DNA from 3 places in the Photobacterium sp. AWH4_225 genome. Region 3 is predicted to be linked to each of the others. Evidence: riboswitches for the same ligand, from Rfam matches in the RefSeq annotation. Region 3 holds a riboswitch; each other region holds the start of a gene.
The links. A riboswitch is a leader RNA that binds a small molecule or an ion and turns the genes downstream of it on or off. The one in region 3 is predicted to bind thiamine pyrophosphate.

Region 1 (3,278 bases), on a different contig from region 3:
TGGCCCAAGGGTATAAAACGGCGCTTCATGGCAGTGCTTGAGCTGCTCTTCCATGTTTTCCTTAATCATGTGCATCGGCACATGCCCCGGCCCTTCAATCATCACCTGGACATCATATTCCCAGGCAATCTTGGTCAGCTCACCCAAGGTACGCAATTCACTGAACTGCGCTTCATCGTTGGCATCAGCCACCGAGCCAGGACGCAGACCATCACCCAGTGACAAGGCAATATCGTACTGGGCACAGATTTCACAAATCTCCCGGAAGTGCTCGTACAGGAAACTTTCTTTGTGGTGCGCCAAGCACCACTTGGCCATGATCGAGCCGCCTCGCGAGACAATACCGGTGACCCTTTTCGCTGTCATCGGGACATAGCGCAATAGGACACCCGCATGGATAGTGAAATAATCCACGCCCTGCTCAGCCTGCTCGAGCAAGGTGTCACGGAACACTTCCCAGTTGAGGTTCTCAGCAATACCGTTGACCTTTTCCAACGCCTGATACATAGGCACTGTGCCGATAGGTACCGGGCTGTTGCGGATGATCCATTCGCGGGTTTCATGAATGTTACGGCCAGTTGATAGATCCATAACGGTATCGCCACCCCAGCGGGTCGACCACACCAGCTTTTCCACTTCCTCTTCAATTGACGAACTAACTGACGAGTTACCGATATTGGCGTTGACCTTGACCAGGAAGTTGCGGCCGATGATCATCGGCTCGGTTTCAGGGTGATTGATATTCGATGGGATAATAGCCCGGCCTTCAGCAACTTCGCGGCGGACAAACTCAGGTGTTATTTCTTGTGGCAGGTTGGCACCAAATGCCATACCAGGATGCTGCTGGTTTAGCACCTCATCACGGTATTTCGCCCGGCCCATGTTTTCGCGAATGGCAATAAACTCCATCTCTGGAGTGATGATCCCCTGACGGGCATAATGCAGCTGGGTAACATTTTTGCCCGGTTTGGCACGGCGGATACGAGCCTGTTGTTCAAACCTCAGTTCATCAAGGGTGTCATCAGCTAAGCGCTCTTTAGAATACTGAGAACTTAGCTCGTCCAGCAGCTCAGTATCCCCCCGCTCCTCAATCCAACTTTCACGGAGCTTAGGTAGGCCAGCATAAATATCAGCTGGCTGCTCAGGATCGGTATAGAAACCAGAGGTGTCATAGACCCGTACCGGTTCATTAGGCTCGAAAACAGGGGACTCTTTGGTACCACCAACAAGGCTATCAGCCAGGGCAATCTCGCGCATCGGTACGCGGATATCTTCACGACTCCCGGTAACATAAATTTTCCGGGAATTCGGGTAAGCCTGGGTGGTCAGTGAGTCGATAAATTGTTTCGCTTCCAGTCTCGCTTGTTTGCGACTCGACATAGCAATTTCCTTTTTTGTCCATAACAGGGAAGTTGCTTGGCGGATGGGTGCGTAAACAAGAGGCTATACGTAGGGTGTATAGTGTCGTCTGATACTGCCACTGTGAATACAGTGATACAGAAGAGTCTCTCTTGTTCCCTTCGCAGGTATTAGCCTGATCAGGTTCTACGGATCCCGCAATGCGGTCTCAGCCAAATGGCACTCCGACAAGTTGAACTAGCAGTATATGAAAGGGGTTCCGCCTCGGCAAGGCAGAACCCACAGTTTTAATACTTATTTAGCAAAAACATTGCTACTTTTGCATAACACCACTGAGTGCTACAAATTTATTTGAAACGCTTCACAAGTGTCTTGAGCAATGACGAGTGGGTCTCCCTCAGTTCACCAAGCTTATGGGTGATCTTCGGCGCCCCTTCCAAATCAAAAAGCTTAGGTACTGCAACTCGCTGCGACGAGTAAATGCCGGTATGGCCACTGAAGTAGTAAGCGGTATAACACGCAATGGCAAAGTACAGCATGTGCTCAGCACCAAACAGTTCTATGCCCATAATGGTACAAGCGAGCGGCGTATTGGTTGCTGCTGCAAACACAGCAAGAAAGCCTAGAGCAGCAAACAGATCGACCGGTGCGCCCAGCACCCAGGCCATGGTATTGCCCAATGTCGCCCCAACGAAGAACAACGGAGTCACTTCACCGCCTTTAAAACCGGCAGCAAGGGTGATGGCTGTTAGTAACAACTTGAGTAGCCAGCTGTACCATTCAGCGCCACCTTCCTGGAAGGCCGTCAAGATACTCACTCCCCCTTCACGGCTCGAATAGACGCCCAACCCAATGTAGTCGTAGTTACCAATCAGTTGTACTGCACCGATGACAATCAAACCACCCACGACCACAATTAAATACGGGTTTTTGAGTGTCGCTTTGAAGATGTCTTTAAAGGCATGGGTCAGTTCACCGAACAGGTATCCTGCCAAACCAAAAACCACGGCAGCAATCACAATCTTAGCGATCATCAGCAGGTCTACTTTAACAGCATGTTCGAACAGAGTAATGGTTTCAAGGAAGTCTATCCGATAGTGGGTATGGTGGACTCCCCAAGCAGAACAAACGACATCAGCCAAGATAGCAGCAAACAAAGCAGGGATAATTGCATCATAGCGCAGGCGGCCTATCGCCAGCACTTCCAAAGCAAAGATGGCACCAGTCAGCGGCGTGCCGAATACAGCACCAAAACCTGCCGCCACACCGGCAATTAGAATCAGTCGGGTATCCGCATCATTGAGTTTGAACTTGCGAGCCAACCAGTGGGTCGATGCCCCGCCGATTTGCACTGCGGTGCCTTCACGCCCTGCCGAGCCACCAAACAGGTGGGTGATCACAGTGGTAATCAACACCAAAGGTGCCATTCGGGCTGGAATACCGGCACCGGGCTCATGGATCTCATCCATAATGAGGTTGTTACCACCCTCGGAATTTTTTCCCAAGTTGCGGTAGCAGTAAACGATCACGATACCGGCCAGTGGTAATAGGTATATAAGCCACGGGTTATCAATCCGGGTCGCAGTTGCCACACTGAGGATCCAAAGGAAAAAGGCATTGAGCGAGCCGACAATAACGGCTACGGGAATGATGAGTAGCGTCCAACGGAGGATCTGGACGAATATTTTAGGATTTGAACTTAATGGATGCGCCATACCATTTCTATCTTTATCTCGAATTACTCTCAAGGATAGATGCTATGGCAAATAACAAGCCCCACCATAGACGGATCTATCCTACTACAGCAGGAGTCATTATCTCGGTTGAGCGGTTAAAGGTGGAACTCCATCACCCGCCATGGCGGTTTCGCCAAGGCAATAAACAAATGCTACCGCTTATCCCTATTAACAACAAGAGAA
Region 2 (3,278 bases), on a different contig from region 3:
GCCAGCAGGCCGAATACCGCGACCAGTACCGGCAAAACTAAGGTCATGGCAAAGATCCGCATCAGCAAGGCTTTGCCCGGGAACTGCCGGCGTGATAGCGCGTAGGCGACGGGAATGGCAGGTAGGGTACTCAGTAGGGTTGAGAGCAGAGCCTGGCTGAAGGAAAAACCTGTAATGTGACGTAGATAAGGATCATGCCATAGCGAGGCAATATCGAGATCGCTAGCTTCATTGACCAGGGCGGCGAGGGCGCTTACCACCAGGCAAAGAATGAGCCCGGCGGTGATCAGGCCGGGCATCAGTTGGGTGTTGCGTGTATTCAAAAGTAAGTGCCTACTACTTGGTCAAGGCTTGCTGCCACTCGCGAACCCAGCTGCGACGCTGCTTGGCAACATCTTCGGCAGAAAACTCCAGGGCTTTGCCCGGCAGGGTGAGCAGCTTGAACTCGGCTGGCTGGGCGACATCCGTTACCGGATACATCCAGTTACCCGTCGGGATCACTGACTGGAATTCAGGCGTTAGCATAAAGGCCAGGAATTGGTCCGCCAGGGCTTGGTTCGGGCTGCTTTTCAGTTTCGCGGCCACTTCTACCTGCATGTAATGGCCTTCACTGAAATCGGCGGCTTTGTACTTGTCGTCCTGCTCGGCGATCAGGTGGTAGGCTGGCGAGGTGGTGTATGACAGGACCATATCGGACTCGCCTTTGAGGAACATGCTATAAGCCTCGGACCAACCTTTGGTGACAGTTACAGTCTTGCCGGCCAGTTGCTGCCAGGCTTGCGGGGCCTTGTCGCCGTATACCGATTTCATCCATAGCATCAGGCCTTGGCCCGGCGTAGAGGTACGCGGATCTTGATAGATGATGGATAGGTCATCACGGTTGACCAGCTCATCCAAGCTTTTCGGTGGGGTTTCCAGTTTGGTGCTGTCATAGACAAAGGCAAAGTAGCCGTAGTCGTAAGGGACGAAGGTGGTATCGCTCCAGCCGTTTGGTAGGGTTAGCTTGCTGGTGTCCACTTGGTGCTCGGCCAGTAAGCCGGTTTTCTTGGCTTCGGCAATCAGGTTGTTATCGAGACCTAGTAATATGTCGGCCTTGGTGCGTTTACCTTCAAGCCGGATACGGTTGAGGATGGATACACCGTCGTCCAATGCCACGAACTCCAAATTACACTCGCACTGCGCCTCGAACGCTTTTTCGATAGCAGGCCCCGGCCCCCAGTCGGAAGCAAAAGAGCTGTAGGTGTATACCGTAAGGGTGTTGTCCGCAGCCAATGCCGGCATGGCGGCCAACGTAACAAGTGGGAGTAATTTTTTCACTATGCGCTCCTGATGCTCTTGCGTCCGGCAAGAGGAAAAATAATCGTACGAGCGGCACAGGGTTGAGCAGAAAGCAGGCGTCATGCCGGCTTTGCAAGATAAGAAGGCTTACCGTGGCGAACTCAATTCCTACGCCAGTACTAACTGGATCAGGTTCTGTGGGTTTTGCCGCAGCAATCTCAGCAGCTTATAACAAGGCCTATTTGGTCAGGTACAAGCGCTCCCCAATGAGAACGTTTGTTATTGTAATGTGGCGGGATACAGGTTGCCAGCAGGAAGGCAATATTATGCTAACTGGTCCTTTGCTAAAGGCTGCTATGCGAACGGCTCCTGTGCAAACGTCTCCTGTGCTAATAGCTCCATCGATGAAGCTATACGGTTGATCAGGCTACTTGGCATCGTTGAGCGACCAGTTGTAGTCATAGCTGACGTTACCAAGGGTAATTGATGCTCCTTGACGGTACTGGTTGATGTGCTTTTGGAGCTGGGCTGTGGAGCCGAAGTCGCTACCATACCATTCATAAATCGAAGAGAGCTGGGTTTTATTGCCTTGAGGGTTGACGCCCTTGCGGCTGTTGATAAAGCGGGTGGCCGATTTTTCCAGCAAGCGTTCGGTGTTGCTTGCAGTGAAAGCGTCGGGCTGGAGATCGGGGCAACCCAGGCTGGCACAGTTGACGACATAGTGAATGCGCGGATCGCGCCAGATCGGACGTAAAATCCGGTGCTCGATATCGTTGAGGGAAAGCGTCTTGCCGTTAATGGTGAGCACTTTCTCATCCCAAGGGCCAAAGCTGAAGAAGCCACCCAATTTTGTGATGGAAGAGACCGGGTAGTTATCGAGGATCAATTTGACTGTTTGGGCATTGTAGAGGTTAACCCAGTAAGCAAACTGTTCGTTGCGGTTTAATTGGTGCGGGTTTAGCTTGGTCAGGTCGCGCAGGTAACGGTCCAGTTCATACTTGTCGCCGTCCGAAACCCGGCCATAGCGAAACAAGGTTTGTTGGGGCTGGACGACCAGGTACTTATCAAGCAGGCGCTGCCAGCGACTGTGATCAACCTTTTGTGAGTTAGATGTGGCATATTGCTGCCAGTAAGGCCAGAGATCGGCTTTGGGGGCGGCAACGGTGCTGGCTGATAGCAAGAGAAACAGCAGGCTGACAAAAAAGCGCATAGAACATCCTTAATCTTGGTCCCAAGAGACGACAGGGTTTAGCTTAGACGACCTGCTGGTAGCTAGGTTTATTGCAAAAAAGACAAAAAAACGCCCCAGTCATAGTGAGCCGGGGCGTTAATGTTATCGGTTTTTAGTGAAGACAGTAACGGCGTTACGCCAAGAACGCAGGGATCTTGCTTTCGTATTCGGCAATCTTGTCTTCGTGCTGCAAGGTCAGGCCGATGTTGTCCAGGCCATTCAGTAGGCAGTGGCGACGGAATTCGTCAATCTCGAAGCTATATTGCTTGCCGTTGGCCGTTACTAGCATGGCCTCCAAGTCAACGGTGACCTCCGCGCCTTCGTTTGCCTCGACGTACTGGAAGATCTCATCGACTTCCTGCTCGGTCAGGCGAACCGGCACCATCTGGTTGTTGATCGAGTTGCCGTAGAAGATATCGGCAAAGCTCGGAGCAATCATTACCTGGATACCGTAATCAGCCAGAGCCCATGGCGCGTGCTCACGGGATGAGCCGCAGCCGAAGTTTTCGCGCGCCAGCAAAATGCTTGCACCTTGGTAGCGCGGCGCATTCATCACAAACTCTGGGTTTGGCTGCTCGCCAGCATCATCTAGGAAGCGCCAGTCATGGAATAGGTGCTTGCCAAAACCTGTGCGGGTCACTTTTTGCAAAAACTGCTTCGGGATAATGGCATCGGTATCGACGTTGGCGGCATCCAAAGGAACGACCAAACCAGTGTGTTGTTTAAATCCTGTCATTGTCTCGTTCCTTCTCTTAAGCCGTCACTGCAA
Region 3 (3,278 bases):
ACCTTGCGCTCCCTCAATTTCAGCTCCGGTTACGGCAAAGACTTCCGCATTACCTGATACAGTGTTTACGACATCCTCATCATCACAACCAATAAGTGCTAAAGCTGAAAGTAAAAAAAGTGCCTTTTTCATACATTTTCCTATTTATTTTTCTGTAACTACTTGGATAGGCACTTTGATCTTAGTCCCAACTCAACAATATCTCCTACATTTTTGTTGCATTATTTTTACCTTCTTATCGGGTTAGACTGTTTTTTGTTCGTAAGTCAAAATGAGAGTAATGTGATCTTGATCTTCATTCCTTTTCTTCTCAGAATTAAATGGCATAATAAACCGAACAATTACCTGTATGGTATCTAAGACCATTACACTTCCTTGGAATATTCCTATGAGCATTGAATCGATCGTTAAAGAGCGCTCTGGCGCTAAATGTGAACTATGTGGATCAGAAGACAGTCTGAGCGTTTATGAAGTTCCTGCTTCTCCTGACCAAACAGCAGGTAGCTGTGTGATGGTATGTGGAACTTGCCGTACAGAGATCGAAGACGCAGAAACACTGGATCAAAACCACTGGCGTTGCCTGAATGACAGCATGTGGAGCCAAGAGCCAGCTGTTCAGGTAATGGCTTACCGTCTTCTTAAGCGTCTGTCTTCTGAAACATGGGCCCAAGATCTGCTTGATATGATGTACATGGAAGAAGACATGATTGAGTGGGCAGAGAAAGGCATTGCCCTAGCTGAACTTGACGCTATCAAAACAGTAGACGTAAACGGCACTGCTCTTGAGGCGGGTGACAACGTCACAATCATCAAAGATCTTCCAGTAAAAGGCTCTAACCTTGTCATCAAACAAGGTACCGCTGTTCGTGGTATTCGCCTAACAGATAACCCTCTGCATATCTCAGGTAAAGCGGCAGGTACTAACATGGTGATCATTGCTGCATACTGCAAAAAAATGTAATGACCCCAGGCGGCCACGGCGTGGCTGCCTACTTATTCTCCTTCTGTATTATTCTTCATCCATCACCTCATTTTATTCCTAACATGTTTGCCCTATCGTAAAAAACATGTTTAGATTAGCCACATCTTCAGGCATTTAAGCCAGAAAACTGTTTTTTTTAGGTCAATATTCAATATTGGCCATTTAGTACAAATTATATCCGTTAGTCGGGGAGCCGAGCGCTGAGACCACGTAGTGGGACCCGTTGAACCTGATCCATTTAATAATGGCGTAGGGAACTAGCTGCATTGCCCTATCTCGCACCTTCCACAGGCTCGATGAATAGTTTCGATGGCATTGGCTACCTTACGTCTTAACAGAGGTATCTATGCCAATTTCATCAAAGACCCCAATTACCCTTACCATTGCTGGCTCTGATAGCGGCGGCGGCGCAGGTATTCAAGCAGACATCAAAGCTATTTCTGCAACCGGCGGTTACGCATGCTCTGTCATCACAGCACTAACAGCCCAGAACACCCAAGGCGTGACCGGCATCCTCGGCATCGACCCCAATTTTGTTGAGCAGCAACTTGACGCTGTGTTTACAGATCTTGATGTAAAAGCCGTTAAAATTGGCATGCTAAGTGATGCGAATATTATTCGCATGGTGGCCAAAAAACTTCGCCAATACCAACCAAAGTTTTTGGTTATCGACCCCGTCATGGTCGCGACAAGTGGTGATTTACTGCTTGAGCAAGATGCGATTTCAACACTGAAATCTGAGCTACTGCCACTGGCAGATGTTATCACCCCTAACCTGCCTGAAGCTGCAGCTTTAATTGGCTCAGCGCTTCCTGAAACCGAACAAGCAATGACAGATATGATCGCTGCATTACGTAGCATCGGCTCTCGTTCAATCCTGCTCAAAGGTGGTCACCTTGAGAAGGATGAGTTCAGCACCGACTTGCTAATTCTAGAAAACGACGTAATCCGCATGAGTACGCCGCGAATTGCAACACGCAATACCCATGGTACCGGCTGTACGTTATCTGCTGCAACGGCCTCATTCCTTGCTCAAGAGTATCCATTGCAAGACGCAGTAAAACATGCCAAAGCCTACATCACCAAAGCAATCGAGCATGCTGATGAACTTGAAATCGGTTCAGGTCACGGCCCAGTGAACCATTTCTTTGCAGGCCATTTCAAACCAGAGTAAGCATGGAAGCAATAAACAAGATGAAAAGTAATCTTGCATTAAACACATCTGGCGATGCGTATGTTGCTAAAGGGATGGCTGTCAAAATCGAGGATTTAATGCTTCGATATAACGATGCCAGCACACCTTTATTCAGCCAGTTAAATGTTAAGCTGCCAGCTGGTCAATGGACTTGCCTGCTGGGTAAGAGCGGTTGTGGTAAAACAACACTGCTACGCCACCTCGCAGGTCTTCTCGAAGACAACGTGACATGGAGTGGTAATATCACCACCAGCAATGCATTGCCTCTAACCGGCAACATCGCTTACATGGCCCAGCAGGATTTACTGTTGCCTTGGCTCAATGTCATTGACAATGTTTGCTTGAGTGCCCGCTTTGGTAAAGCACAAAAAGCAGACAAACTACGCGCGTTGGCATTGCTTGAAGCCGTCGGGCTAGCCGATAAATCGGACGTGATGCCGAATCAACTCTCTGGTGGAATGCGCCAGCGTGTTGCTTTGGCACGAACTCTGATGCAAGACAAGCCTCTTGTTTTAATGGATGAGCCTTTCTCAGCCCTCGACGCTGTCACACGGCATAAGCTCCAGTCTCTTTCAGCAAAATTACTCGAAGGAAAAACCGTATTGCTGATCACCCATGATCCGCAAGAAGCACTTCGTCTTGGCCACCAAATCTACATGATGTCAGGTACCCCAGCTTCACTCAGAGGGCTACCCGTACCTTCGAATCTTCCGCCAAGACAGTTTGATGGTGAGCTCGCAACCCACCAGCAAGGGATCATCAATGAGCTGGAGAATGATTATGTCTGATCAATCGATATCTTCGAAGCTACAGAACCCTTTGTTGGAACAGCAAGAAGCTAATCAGCATACCAGTAAGGTCAATAAATCACTGTTGTCACAGCATATCTCCCGCTTTGTCATTAGCGTGGCAATTATTATGGGTCTATGGCAGGCCAGTGTCGTTATTTTCGACCTACCGCCTTTTATATTGCCGGGCCCAGTAGCTGTTATCTCCAAGCTAATTGAACGAGCAGATGTTCTGTGGCACCACACAGTGGTAACTGGCACTGAAGTCCTTTTTGGTTTACTTCTTGGCTTAGCAATGGGGCTGTTCTTTGCC

Region 1: another riboswitch for thiamine pyrophosphate. It lies ahead of thiC (phosphomethylpyrimidine synthase ThiC); the one in region 3 lies ahead of thiD (bifunctional hydroxymethylpyrimidine kinase/phosphomethylpyrimidine kinase).
Region 2: another riboswitch for thiamine pyrophosphate. It lies ahead of thiB (thiamine ABC transporter substrate binding subunit); the one in region 3 lies ahead of thiD (bifunctional hydroxymethylpyrimidine kinase/phosphomethylpyrimidine kinase).

The regions. Positions count from the first base shown of each region.
Region 1 is NZ_JBSWTF010000001.1:11,566-14,843, reverse strand. Features, by position in the region: gene thiC (phosphomethylpyrimidine synthase ThiC) at 1-1,380, opposite strand, end outside; TPP riboswitch at 1,499-1,596, opposite strand; gene ACXAD4_RS00080 (voltage-gated chloride channel family protein) at 1,707-3,074, opposite strand; fluoride riboswitch at 3,158-3,221, opposite strand.
Region 2 is NZ_JBSWTF010000002.1:56,745-60,022, forward strand. Features, by position in the region: gene thiP (thiamine/thiamine pyrophosphate ABC transporter permease ThiP) at 1-299, opposite strand, end outside; gene thiB (thiamine ABC transporter substrate binding subunit) at 337-1,317, opposite strand; TPP riboswitch at 1,427-1,554, opposite strand; gene ACXAD4_RS16505 (DUF547 domain-containing protein) at 1,706-2,488, opposite strand; gene leuD (3-isopropylmalate dehydratase small subunit) at 2,643-3,245, opposite strand; gene leuC (3-isopropylmalate dehydratase large subunit) at 3,262-3,278, opposite strand, start outside.
Region 3 is NZ_JBSWTF010000004.1:2,313,862-2,317,139, reverse strand. Features, by position in the region: gene ACXAD4_RS27590 (hypothetical protein) at 1-132, opposite strand, end outside; gene ACXAD4_RS27585 (PhnA domain-containing protein) at 389-961, shown strand; TPP riboswitch at 1,159-1,255, shown strand; gene thiD (bifunctional hydroxymethylpyrimidine kinase/phosphomethylpyrimidine kinase) at 1,329-2,156, shown strand; gene ACXAD4_RS27575 (ABC transporter ATP-binding protein) at 2,177-2,965, shown strand; gene ACXAD4_RS27570 (ABC transporter permease) at 2,952-3,278, shown strand, end outside.